3 regions of the Streptococcus sp. SCPM-O-B-15277 (M60) genome follow, and region 1 is predicted to be linked to each of the others. Evidence: predicted binding sites of a transcription regulator. Region 1 holds the regulator's gene; each other region holds the start of a gene.
What was found. The regulator CtsR, encoded in region 1, represses protease genes until heat stress. The targets are predictions, from matches to a motif close to TTGGTCAAAAAAGGTCAAANA.
Positions count from the first base shown of each region.

Region 1 (4,182 bases):
TAATGGCCGAGGTACTTACTTTAAATCAAGTATTTGTGTAGTAGGTAATTATATGAGAAATAGAATCATTGCTGTTTACAGAATTGCAAATCGTTTGGTCTCTATTACAGTTGAAAATCCAGACTTTTCTGAATTAAGAGTTAATCAATTTGTAAAAATTGGAGACAAAGAGTATAGGATAAATAGTCTCCCTTTTGTGGATTCAACCCCACCAAAATCTTTTTTTGAAATGGATACATTTGCAATTGACTACACAGAGGATGAATTGATGAATAAAGTGGCAGTATTTACGCTATCGGATAGTCAATCATAGTGTGTTACACAGAAACTATAGCAATCAATCCGTTCAATGTGTCAAAATGTATTATAAATCTAAAAAATGAAGACGGTGGCTTGAAAGAATCAGGGCAAGTTGTGTGGTACTAAATGACTTGAGCGACTTTAGAATATAGGAAAAAAGCAATGCTTAAACTAATTAAAATTTTTAATTCTAGTATTTTAGGATATTGGTATATTCCTGAAAACCGTGACCCAGGTATGATTGAGATTGATGAGCAAACTGGTGAAGTTACAGTTGCTATCGAGTCAAATTATGATAAAGAACTTGGGGCACCCTATTATGCAAACAAGGCTCGTGGAGCGGTGAAGCAGATGTGGGATAGAGGAGAATTACCAAGCGAGAAATCATTTACCTGGTGGTAATTTTAAGAGATAACAAAAAGTGATTAAATAATGTTAAATAATGAATTAAATGACTACAGCAAACAAGCCCCATTCGATGAAATAGATGAAATAGATGAACCCATTTTTTCGGAATCTAATCTTGAAGGGTACAGTGATTTTTACAAAGATAGTGAAGAGTCAAAAGTTTGGTGGATTTATAGAATAGGTGTTATAGGAGAGTTTCTGTTCAGCTTTGATAAGAAAAAAATTTATAACCTTTTTCTTGACTATCCTCACAATATGACGGAAGAAGAAGTTAGAATTTTTGATAGCGAAAATCCTTTCTGGAGAGATTTTTTCTCAGATAGGAAGTTATGAACTATTTGTTTCGATTGGGAATTTTTTTGCTATCAAGGCCCTTTTAAGGGCTCTTTTTTGTGGACTTTTTAAGGAACTTTAAAGAAAAACCAAGGTGTCTTAATACCATCGTATTTTTAAGGAAATCAGTATTTTCAAGGTCTTAGCCCTAAAAATTTGACTTATAGAGTCTTAAATGATAGTATAGTCAAAGATGGTCAAAGTTGAAGAAGGAGGTAGCAAGCTATGAAATTTAAAAATACATCGGACCATATTGAAGCCTATATCAAGGCGATTTTAGAACAATCTGGTATCGTAGAATTGCAACGAAGCCAGCTAGCGGATACCTTTCAAGTCGTACCTAGCCAGATTAACTATGTGATTAAGACTCGTTTTACAGAGAGTAGAGGCTATCTAGTTGAGAGCAAACGTGGTGGCGGGGGCTATATTCGCATTGGTCGAATTGAATTCTCTAACCATCATGATATGCTTCGTGATTTGTTGTATTCAGTGGGTGATGAGGTGAACCAAGTCATCTTTGAAGATGTTTTAAGACTCTTAGTCGAACAAGAACTCATGACCCGCCAAGAGATGAATCTATTATTAGCTACGGGGACAGACCGAATTCTAGGTGAGGAAGCTAATCGTATTCGTGCCAATATGCTTCGTCAGTTGTTGCATGAAGTAGATAGAAAAGGAAAATAAAACGACATGAAATATTCAAAAGCATTGAGAGAATGTATCGATAGCGCCTTTCTGGTAGCGAGTCGCTTTGGTGCAGACTACCTAGAATCATGGCACCTACTGATTGCCATGGCCAATCATAGCTACAGTGTTGCCGGAGCAACTCTCAACGAATTCCCTTATGAGATTGATCGTTTAGAGGAAGTCGCTGTAGAATTAACAGAGGCAAACTATAACCACAAGGAAGATTACCAGGAACTTCCCTTCTCCTACCGCTTAAATGTCTTACTATTAGAAGCGGAACATATTGCTTCAGTTGTTCATGCCAAAGCATTGGGTACTGAGCACCTTCTATACGCTATCTTGCATGACGGCAACGCCCTAGCAACTCGCATTCTGGAAAAAGCAGGTTTCTCCTATGAAGACCAGAAGGACCAAGTCAAGATTGCAGGGCTTCGTCGTAGTCTTGAAGCGCGTGCTGGTTGGACAAAGGAAGATTTGAAGGCTCTGCGTCAGCGCCATCGCTCAGTTGCAGATAGGCAAAATTCTATGGCCAATATGATGGGCATGCCTCAAAGCCCAAGTGGTGGATTGGAAGATTACACTCATGATCTTACAGAACAAGCCCGTTCAGGGAAATTAGAGCCAGTCATCGGGCGTGACCAAGAAATCTCTCGTATGATTCAAATCTTGAGTCGAAAAACAAAAAACAATCCAGTTTTAGTCGGAGATGCAGGTGTTGGTAAAACGGCTCTGGCACTTGGTCTTGCGCAACGAATTGCCAACGGAAATGTACCTGATGAAATGGCTAAGATGCGTGTCCTAGAGCTTGATTTGATGAATGTGGTTGCGGGGACCCGTTTCCGTGGAGACTTTGAAGAACGTATGAACAATATCATCAAAGATATTGAGGAAGACGGTAAGGTTATTCTCTTTATCGATGAGCTCCATACTATTATGGGGTCTGGAAGTGGTATTGATTCGACCTTGGATGCGGCCAATATCCTGAAACCTGCCTTGGCACGTGGAACTCTGAGGACTGTCGGAGCGACTACTCAGGAAGAATACCAAAAACACATCGAAAAAGATGCGGCCCTTTCTCGTCGCTTTGCAAAAGTGATGATAGAAGAGCCGAGCGTGGCTGATAGTATGGCTATTTTGCAGGGCTTGAAAGCAACTTATGAGAAACACCACCATGTTCAAATTACAGATGATGCAGTAGAAACAGCTGTCAAAATGGCCCATCGCTATTTGACCAGCCGTCACTTGCCAGACTCAGCGATTGATCTTTTGGATGAAGCGGCAGCAACTGTCCAAAATAAATCGAAACATGTCAAAAAAGATGAGTCAGGTTTAACACCAGCTGATAAGGCCTTGATGGATGGAAAATGGAAACAAGCAGCTCAGCTCATTTCAAAAGAACAGGAAGTTCCAGTCCATAAAGATCTAGTAAAAGAATCTGATATTTTGACAACCTTGAGTCGCTTGTCAGGTATTCCAGTTCAAAAATTGACACAAACGGATGTCAAGAAGTATCTCAACCTTGAAACTGAGCTGCATAAACGGGTTATCGGACAGGAACAAGCGGTATCTAGTATCAGTCGTGCCATTCGGAGAAATCAATCGGGTATCCGCAATAACAAACGTCCGATTGGTTCCTTTATGTTCCTTGGACCGACAGGTGTTGGTAAAACTGAATTGGCCAAAGCCTTGGCAGAAGTTCTCTTTGATGACGAGTCTGCTCTTATCCGTTTCGACATGAGTGAGTACATGGAGAAATTTGCAGCCAGCCGTCTCAACGGAGCTCCTCCAGGTTATGTAGGCTATGAAGAAGGTGGAGAGCTGACCGAGAAGGTTCGCAACAAACCATATTCAGTTTTGCTTTTTGACGAGGTAGAAAAGGCTCACCCAGATATCTTTAATGTTCTCTTGCAGGTCTTGGATGATGGTGTCTTGACGGACAGTAAAGGCCGTAAGGTTGATTTTTCAAATACCATCATTATCATGACGTCGAACCTTGGTGCGACAGCTCTTCGTGATGACAAGACAGTCGGTTTTGGAGCTAAGGATATTCGTTTTGATCAGGAAAATATGGAAAAACGGATGTTCGAAGAGTTGAAAAAGACTTACCGTCCAGAGTTCATCAACCGTATTGATGAAAAAGTTGTCTTCCATAGCCTATCAAGTCAAGATATGCAAGAAGTGGTTAAGATTATGGTCAAACCATTGATTGCGAGTCTCGCAGAAAAAGGAATTGACTTGAAATTTCAAGCTTCTGCCCTTAAACTTCTAGCTCAGAAGGGATATGATCCAGAGATGGGAGCTCGCCCACTGCGCAGAACCCTGCAAACAGAAGTAGAAGACAAACTAGCAGAGCTCCTTCTTACAGGTGAACTGAAAGAAGGTAAGACACTTAAAATTGGTGTCAAAGCAGGTCAATTGAAATTCGACATTATATAAAACAAGAACTATGAATCT
Region 1 covers NZ_JBYQGR010000007.1:11,060-15,241, forward strand. The annotation lists gene AC3E9F_RS08145 (hypothetical protein) at 53-313, shown strand; gene AC3E9F_RS08150 (hypothetical protein) at 463-702, shown strand; gene AC3E9F_RS08155 (DUF7675 family protein) at 730-1,041, shown strand; gene AC3E9F_RS08160 (CtsR family transcriptional regulator) at 1,267-1,725, shown strand; gene AC3E9F_RS08165 (ATP-dependent Clp protease ATP-binding subunit) at 1,732-4,164, shown strand.

Region 2 (4,182 bases), on a different contig from region 1:
TTCCATGTATTCACTCATATCAAAGCGAATCATGCTGTCAGCAGAACCAAAGAGTTCGATGGCCAGCTGTTTAGAAAGTTCTGTTTTACCGACACCAGTAGGACCAACAAAGAGGAAGCTACCGATTGGACGGTTTGGAGTGCCTAGACCAACACGATTACGACGAATTGCCTTGGCAATCTTATCAACAGCATCATCTTGACCGATAACATGAGCCTTGAGGTCATCTGCTAGGTTGATCAGTTGAGACTGTTCTTTTTCTTTAAGGTCGCCAACTGGAATGTTGGTCTTTTGTTCGATGATGTGTTCGATTGTTTTTTCACTGATGATTGGGGTATCTTGATCCGTTACCTTAGTCTTTTGCATTTCCTTATATTTAGCAATCTGGTCACGGAAGTAGGCTGCTTTTTCAAAATCTTCATCACGGGTTGCTTGTGCCTTGAGATTTTCTGCTTCGATTAAACGTTGGTCGATGACCTTTGGATCCACAAAATTCAAGGTTAAGTTCATTTTAGAACCAGCTTCATCTAGGAGGTCAATGGCCTTATCCGGCAAGAAACGATCTTGGATGTAGCGGTTAGAGAGAGTAGCAGCTGCTTCGATAGCACCATCGGTATAATGAACATGATGGTAATCTTCGTATTTCTTTTGAATACCTTTCAGGATAATAATGGTTTCTTCAACAGTTGGTTCATCAACCTTGACTGGCTGCATACGACGTTCAAGGGCTGCATCTTTTTCGATGATGCGGTATTCATTGAGGGTAGTAGCACCAACTAGTTGGAGTTCGCCTCGAGCAAGAGCAGGTTTGAGGATATTTCCTGCATCCATATTTCCTTCTCCAGCAGAACCAGCACCGACGATTTCGTGAATTTCGTCGATAAAGAGGATGACGTCTTTGCGCTCACGAATTTCTTCCATGAGCTTTTGCATGCGCTCTTCAAACTGGCCTCGGATACCTGTACCTTGGACAAGGCTAACAACGTCTAAACGAATGACTTCTTTCCCTTGAAGTTTATGAGGGACATCTCCATCAACAATTTTCTGTGCTAAGCCTTCGACAACGGCTGTCTTACCAACACCAGGCTCCCCAATCAGTACTGGGTTGTTTTTAGTTCTACGGTTGAGGATTTCAATGACACGGATGATTTCTTCGTCACGGCCGATAACTGGGTCGACATTTCCACGACGGGCAATCTCAGTTATATTGATACCATACTCATCCAAGAGTCCTTTTTCCTGACTAGGAGGAGGAGTTTGAGCCGGTCCACGATTTTGGGAACCATAGCCACCATTACCGCCGTATCCACCACCTGACTGAGTATGGGGAGTGTTGTTATTATTAGAAGATGGTCTAAAGTTATTCAGATCGTTAAAGAAGTCACCAAATGGATCAAAATCACGATTGTTTAAATCTGTAATGCCTTTAAATAAGCTATTATTAGGATCTGTTTTGATAATTTTGTAGCAATTTTGGCAAAGATCGATTTGCTTTTGTTGTCCATTCAGATTAGTGTAAAGATGGATTGTTGAGTCATTGATTTTACAATTTTGACAGAGCATACCTCTACCTCGTTTCTTTCTTGGCTTTGACTACAACCGAAAGGTCAAAAATAGTCAAAGTTCTTTAGTCTCATTATATCATGATTGAAGGGGAAAGCAAGTAAAAAGATTGGGTCTTAATACTGACGATATGAGACTATGGTAACTAATGTTTTTTAGATAAAAAGAAAAATCCCATTTGTGATACAAAAAGGATTTTCTCGGTCAAAGCAAGAGTATTCTCCAGCCTTTATTTAACGATTAGTATAAGAGTTCGTAGATTTCCATCGCAATGAGGTCGATGCTATCAAATGTATATGTTTCACGAGCTTCAACGTCACGAAGTGTGAAAAGTGGTCCGTTTTCTTCGTCGTGGTTAAAAGCAACCTCTGCGACAACAACTCCTTCGCGCTCAAAGTTACGTTTCAAGTTACCGCCATCTTTTGTCATTGCTTCTAAGCGATTGATGATTCTAACCAAATGTGATTCCATTTTGATTCTCCTCCATTTCTTATCTTTACTATTTTACCATAAACAGACTCTACTTGACTAGAAAAAACTAAGATTTCTCGCTATTTCTATCGTCTTTGAAAATTTTTTGAAAATATCAGGGCAAGTTGTTGCATTTTTATGCAGAATATGTTATCCTTATACAAGTTTTTAAGTTTAAATATTACAAATAGAAAGTAGAGCATCCATGAATTTTTCTTTTTTACCGAAATACTTGCCATATTTTAACTATGGTGCCATTGTTACGATTATCATTTCTATCTTAGTGGTCTTTTTGGGGACTATTTTAGGGGTAGTGTTGGCCTTTGCACAACGTTCGAAGATTAAACCACTTGCTTGGTTTGCTAATCTATATATCTGGGTGTTCCGTGGGACACCGATGATGGTGCAGATTATGATTGCCTATGCATTGATGCATATTAGTGCTCCAACAATTCAAATCGGGATTTTGGATGTTGATCTTACTCGTTTGATCCCAGGGATTATTATTATCTCTATGAATAGTGGTGCCTATGTATCAGAAACTGTTCGTGCTGGGATTAATGCAGTGCCAAAGGGACAGTTAGAAGCAGCGTATTCACTAGGTATTCGTCCTAAAAATGCTATGCGCTATGTCATCCTACCACAGGCTATCAAGAATATTTTACCAGCCTTGGGGAATGAGTTTATTACCATTATCAAAGATAGCTCGCTCTTGTCAGCTATCGGGGTTATGGAGTTGTGGAATGGGGCTACTACGGTGTCAACAACTACTTACCTACCATTGACTCCACTTCTATTTGCAGCCTTTTACTACTTGATTATGACATCTATCTTGACACTAGTCTTGAAAGCTTTTGAAAATCGTATGGGACAAGGAGATAAGAAATAATGACTGAAACGCTAATTAAAATTGAAAACCTTCATAAAAGCTTTGGAAAGAATGAAGTTTTAAAAGGGATTGATCTTGAAATTAAAAAAGGTGAAGTAGTAGTAATTATCGGACCATCTGGTAGCGGTAAGTCAACCCTCCTTCGCTCCATGAATCTTCTCGAAGAGGCTACAAAAGGAAAGGTTGTCTTTGAAGGTGTAGACATTACGGATAAGAAAAACGACCTTTTTACCATGCGTGAAAAGATGGGAATGGTTTTCCAACAATTCAATCTCTTCCCAAATATGACAGTTATGGAAAACATTACACTTTCTCCGATTAAGACTAAGGGTGAAAGGAAGGAAGTGGCTGAAAAGAGAGCGCATGAGCTCTTGGAAAAGGTTGGTTTGCCAGATAAGGCCGATGCCTATCCACAAAGTTTGTCTGGAGGTCAGCAACAACGTATTGCTATCGCGCGTGGTCTTGCCATGGAACCAGATGTCCTACTCTTTGATGAACCGACTTCTGCCCTAGACCCTGAAATGGTAGGGGAAGTACTAGCAGTTATGCAAGAACTTGCTCAGTCAGGAATGACCATGGTTATCGTAACGCATGAAATGGGCTTTGCGCGTGAAGTAGCAGACCGTGTCATCTTTATGGCAGACGGTGTTGTTGTCGAAGATGGAACGCCAGAGCAAGTCTTTGAACAAACACAAGAACAAAGAACCAAGGATTTCTTGAGTAAGGTTTTGTAAGAATATCATGAAAAGCTCCAAGTGGGCTTTTTCTTATAGTTTCAGACTATAGGGTATCTTAGGTAAGAAGTGTTAGAATGCAGAATGAATTTTTGTTATAATAGAGGATATTTGTTAGAAAAGAGAAAATACATGACACAGATTATTGATGGCAAGGCTTTAGCAGCCAAGCTACAAGGACAACTGGCTGAGAAAACAGCCAAACTAAAAGAAGAGACAGGCTTGGTTCCTGGTTTGGTGGTTATTTTGGTTGGGGACAATCCTGCTAGCCAGGTTTATGTTCGTAACAAGGAACGTTCAGCTATCGCAGCGGGCTTCCAAAGTGAAGTTGTACGTGTTCCGGAGACCATTACTCAAGAGGAATTGTTGGAGTTGATTGCCAAATACAACCAAGATCCAGCATGGCATGGAATCTTAGTCCAGTTGCCATTGCCAAAACACATCGATGAAGAAGCTGTTCTATTGGCTATTGACCCTGAAAAGGATGTGGATGGTTTTCATCCGCTCAACATGGGGCGTCTTTGG
Region 2 covers NZ_JBYQGR010000006.1:80,675-84,856, reverse strand. The annotation lists gene AC3E9F_RS07965 (ATP-dependent Clp protease ATP-binding subunit) at 1-1,563, opposite strand, end outside; gene AC3E9F_RS07960 (DUF1797 family protein) at 1,804-2,034, opposite strand; gene AC3E9F_RS07955 (amino acid ABC transporter permease) at 2,240-2,923, shown strand; gene AC3E9F_RS07950 (amino acid ABC transporter ATP-binding protein) at 2,923-3,657, shown strand; gene AC3E9F_RS07945 (bifunctional methylenetetrahydrofolate dehydrogenase/methenyltetrahydrofolate cyclohydrolase) at 3,790-4,182, shown strand, end outside.
Region 2: the regulator CtsR is predicted to act here: its motif matches at 1,604-1,624, upstream of AC3E9F_RS07965 (ATP-dependent Clp protease ATP-binding subunit).

Region 3 (4,182 bases), on a different contig from region 1:
AGTCATAACGAACTGTTTGGATCGCTTGAGGAAAGGCACGTGTATTAGCACCAACTAAATAGACCATCCCGTACTCAAGCAAGAAGGACACCCCGATAGCAGTAATCAATACAGAGATACGAGTGGAATGACGTAGCGGACGGTAGGCTAAAAACTCAATGATAACACCGAGGATAGCTGAACCAATCATGGATAAAATTAAGGCTAAAAAGAAATTTAAATGGAGGGCATTGATCAAGAAATAACCCATGAAAGCACCCATCATATAAATATCACCATGGGCAAAGTTAATCAGCTTGATAATTCCATAAACCATAGTATAACCCAGGGCTAGCAAGGCGTAGACACTACCCAAGATTAAACCATTGACAAGTTGTTGAAGCATATGGTTCACTCTTTCTAAGTTTTATTTTTAGGATTTTATAAAAAAATAATCCCTTTATAAACACCGAAACAGGGAGTGAGTAAAAGCTCATTCCCCATTTACGATATCTATAAAATTAAGGTTTTACGACTTCTGCCGCATCTACTTTACCATTATTCATGGTCATCATGAAGGCTGTTTTCACAGTGTTATGATCTGCATCAAAGCTTGTTTGACCTGTAACACCTTCGAAGTTTTGTGTTTTAGCAAGATTGTTCTTGATATCAACTGAAGTTTTTGCACCTTTTGCAGCATTAGCTACAAGGTAAACTGAGTCATAAGCAAGAGCTGCAAATGTTGAAGGATCTTCGTTATATTTTGCACGGTAAGCTTCAAGGAAGGCTTTTGCTTTATCTGAAACATCAACAGTAGTTGAGAATCCTGAGATGAAGTAGATATTTGATGCGCGTTCAGCAGTTGCTTGTTGAACAAATTCTGCACCGTTAAATCCGTCACCACCAATGATTGGCTTATCAATTCCCATACCACGAGCTTGGTTTACAATCTTACCAGCTTCTGTGTAGTAACCTGGCAATACGATTGCATCAAAGTCTTTATCTTTGATTTTTGTCAAAGCTGCTTGGAAGTCTGTATCACCTGATACAAATGTTTCGTCTGCTACGATTTCACCTTTGAATGAATCACGGAAAGATTTTGCAATACCTTTAGCGTAGTCACTTGAGTTATCTGTATACAAGACCACTTTCTTAGCGTTCAATTTATTTGAAACGTAGTTTGAGATGATTTTTCCTTGGAAGCTATCTTGGAATGTTCCGATGAAAAGGAAATCTTGACCTTTAGTCAAACCATCTTGAGTAGCACTTGGAGAAATCAATGGTACTCCAGCTTGTGTAGCATTTGCTACTGCTGCTGCAGTCGCACCTGAAGTCGCAGGTCCTACGATAGCTGCTACCTTAGATTGAGTAACAAGGTTTGTTGAAACAGAAGCAGCTTCAGCAGTTTCAGATTTGTTATCTTTGTCCACTACTTCGATTTGTTTTCCATCGATACCACCTGCTGCGTTGATTTCATCAACTGCAAGTTGAGCACCCTTTTGCTCAGAAGTACCGTAAGATGCTACAGCACCAGTTTCTTCGAAGTTGAAACCAATTTTTACAACTTTTTCATCAATTGGGTTACCAGTTGTGTTTGAAGCTCCTGACTTCACTTCCCCACAAGCTGCTAAGAGTGCTGTACTTGCAAGAGCTACGAGTGACAATGCAAATTTTTTCTTCATGTTTATCTCCTTTTAATGTTCAATTTAAATTACATGTTAAGAATATACCGAATTATCAGAAAATTGTCAACAAGTTTCTCTCACTTTTTTAAATGATAACGTTTTCGTTGGTTTTATATAGGTTACCAACGAAAGGAGTTTCCAATTCTTGAATATGACAAACTCTCACTTTTTTGATAAATTTCTCTTTTCCTAAACGATTTACCAGCTCTTCCACTTCTTCTGTTGGGACATAAAGTTGTAGGTAACGATGTTTTTTTGAGTGGTAACAAATATCACCATAATTTGCGAGTTTTTTAGCATCGCGATTATAGTATAAATAGATAATCAGACCAGACCGATTCTCTTTTTGAAACATAATTCAACTTCCTTCTAACAATCTTCCTTCTATTATATCAAAAAAAACAAGCTCAGTCGAGCTTGCTTTAGTAGTTTAATTCAAAGAATTATTAGCCATAATTTCGTCAATAAAACCGTAGTCAAGAGTTTCTTGGGCACTCATCCAGTAATCACGTTCAGCGTCTGCGTGGATTTGCTCAACTGATTTGCCAGAATTATCTGCTAGGATTTGTTCTAAAGTCTTACGAGTTTTAAGCAAGTGTTCAGCAGCGATGGCCATATCAGTCTGCTGAGTACCACCACCTGTACCACCCATTGGTTGGTGAATCATGTATTCTGCATTTGGAAGCATGAAACGTTTGCCCTTTGCTCCACTTGAAGCAATAATTGTACCCATTGAGGCTGCCATTCCCATAACGATAGTTTGGACATCAGCCTTGATAAAGTTCATAGTATCAACGATTGCCAAACCAGCTGATACAGAACCTCCAGGAGTGTTTACATAAAGGTAAATATCTTTTGTACTATCTTGGGCATCCAAGAAAAGCAATTGGGCGATGACTGAATTTGCCATATTGTCTTCGACTGGTCCAGTCAACATGATAATGCGGTCCTTAAGAAGACGTGAGTAAATGTCATACGAGCGTTCTCCACGACTTGTTTGTTCAATAACTACAGGAATCATTCATTTCTCCTTTTTTGATTTCTAATTTCTTTGTTAATAGGATTATTATATATTTTTGGTCAAAAAAGGTCAAATTTTTGCTCCATTCTAAAGACAGATACAAAAATTCAACCTCCTTTCAAATCTAAGACTAGGTTATAGTCTCAATATCATTTTAGAATCTTATTTTGTACCGAACAAGCGGTCTCCTGCGTCACCAAGACCTGGAACAATATAGCCGTGTTCGTTCAAGCGTTCATCCAAAGCTGCTGTAAAGATTTCTACATCAGGGTGTGCTGCTTGAAGTGCCTTCACACCTTCTGGAGCTGATACAAGGCAGACAAACTTGATGTTTGAAGCACCACGTTTTTTGAGGGAGTCAACAGCCAAAATCGCTGATCCACCTGTTGCAAGCATAGGATCAACTACAAAAATTTGACGTTGGTCAATATCTTCAGGTAATTTTACCAAGTATTCTACTGGTTGAAGGGTCTCTTCATCACGGTACATACCAATGTGACCAACTTTAGCTGCTGGAACCAAACTCAATAGTCCATCAACCATCCCAATACCTGCACGCAAGATTGGGACAATCGCCAATTTTTTACCAGCCAATTGTTTTTGAACAGTTTTTGTGATTGGTGTTTCGATTTCTACGTCTTCAAGTGGAAGATCACGAAGTACTTCATATCCCATCAACATTGCAATTTCATCAACTAGCTCACGAAAAGCTTTTGTAGAAGTGTCAGTTCGACGCAAGATTGACAATTTGTGTTGAATCAGTGGATGATTAATAACTTCAAGTTTTCCCATTTTCTGAATTCCTTCTTTCAATTTATTCTACTTATTATACCAAAAAATGGTTTAAAAATCTTTCTAAACCATTTATTTTTTTATATTTCTATATCAAATCTGCTTCTTGAAGTGCTGTTTGAACAGTTTCAAGTGGTAAATGTGTTAATTCTGTCCCTTTTTCTTGATAAAGATACTGAGCATAATCGTCCATGCGGTATTGATTGATATACACAACACGCTCGCATCCTACTTGAAGTAATTGTTTGGTACAATTGAGGCATGGGAAATGTGTAACATATGCTGTAAATCCTTTTGGAACGCCACGTTCTGCCCCTTGTAAAATGGCATTTACTTCTGCATGAAGGGTACGGACACAGTGCCCCTCAATCACAAGACAGTCATGATCAATACAATGCTCTGTCCCCGACACTGATCCATTATAGCCGGTCGAAATAACCTTATTGTCCTTGACTAAAACAGCTCCTACCTTGGCACGTTTACAGGTCGACCGATTAGCAATCAATAGGGCTTGAGCAGCGAAGTACTCATCCCAAGCCAGTCTTTTTTCAGTCATAACTTCTCTCCTCTTGATTTATTTTTTGAAAAATGGCAAGCGCAGATCTGCAATTTTTTCAGCGGGAACCTTCATCCCATCCTTGATCCATTTGAGCAAAACTGATACGATGGCAGAACTCCAAAAAGAATGCAGGTAAGAGCTGACTC
Region 3 covers NZ_JBYQGR010000001.1:345,532-349,713, reverse strand. The annotation lists gene AC3E9F_RS01780 (branched-chain amino acid ABC transporter permease) at 1-385, opposite strand, end outside; gene AC3E9F_RS01775 (ABC transporter substrate-binding protein) at 501-1,661, opposite strand; gene AC3E9F_RS01770 (YlbG family protein) at 1,750-2,019, opposite strand; gene clpP (ATP-dependent Clp protease proteolytic subunit ClpP) at 2,095-2,685, opposite strand; gene upp (uracil phosphoribosyltransferase) at 2,848-3,477, opposite strand; gene AC3E9F_RS01755 (deoxycytidylate deaminase) at 3,566-4,033, opposite strand; gene AC3E9F_RS01750 (TetR/AcrR family transcriptional regulator) at 4,052-4,182, opposite strand, start outside.
Region 3: the regulator CtsR is predicted to act here: its motif matches at 2,741-2,761, upstream of clpP (ATP-dependent Clp protease proteolytic subunit ClpP).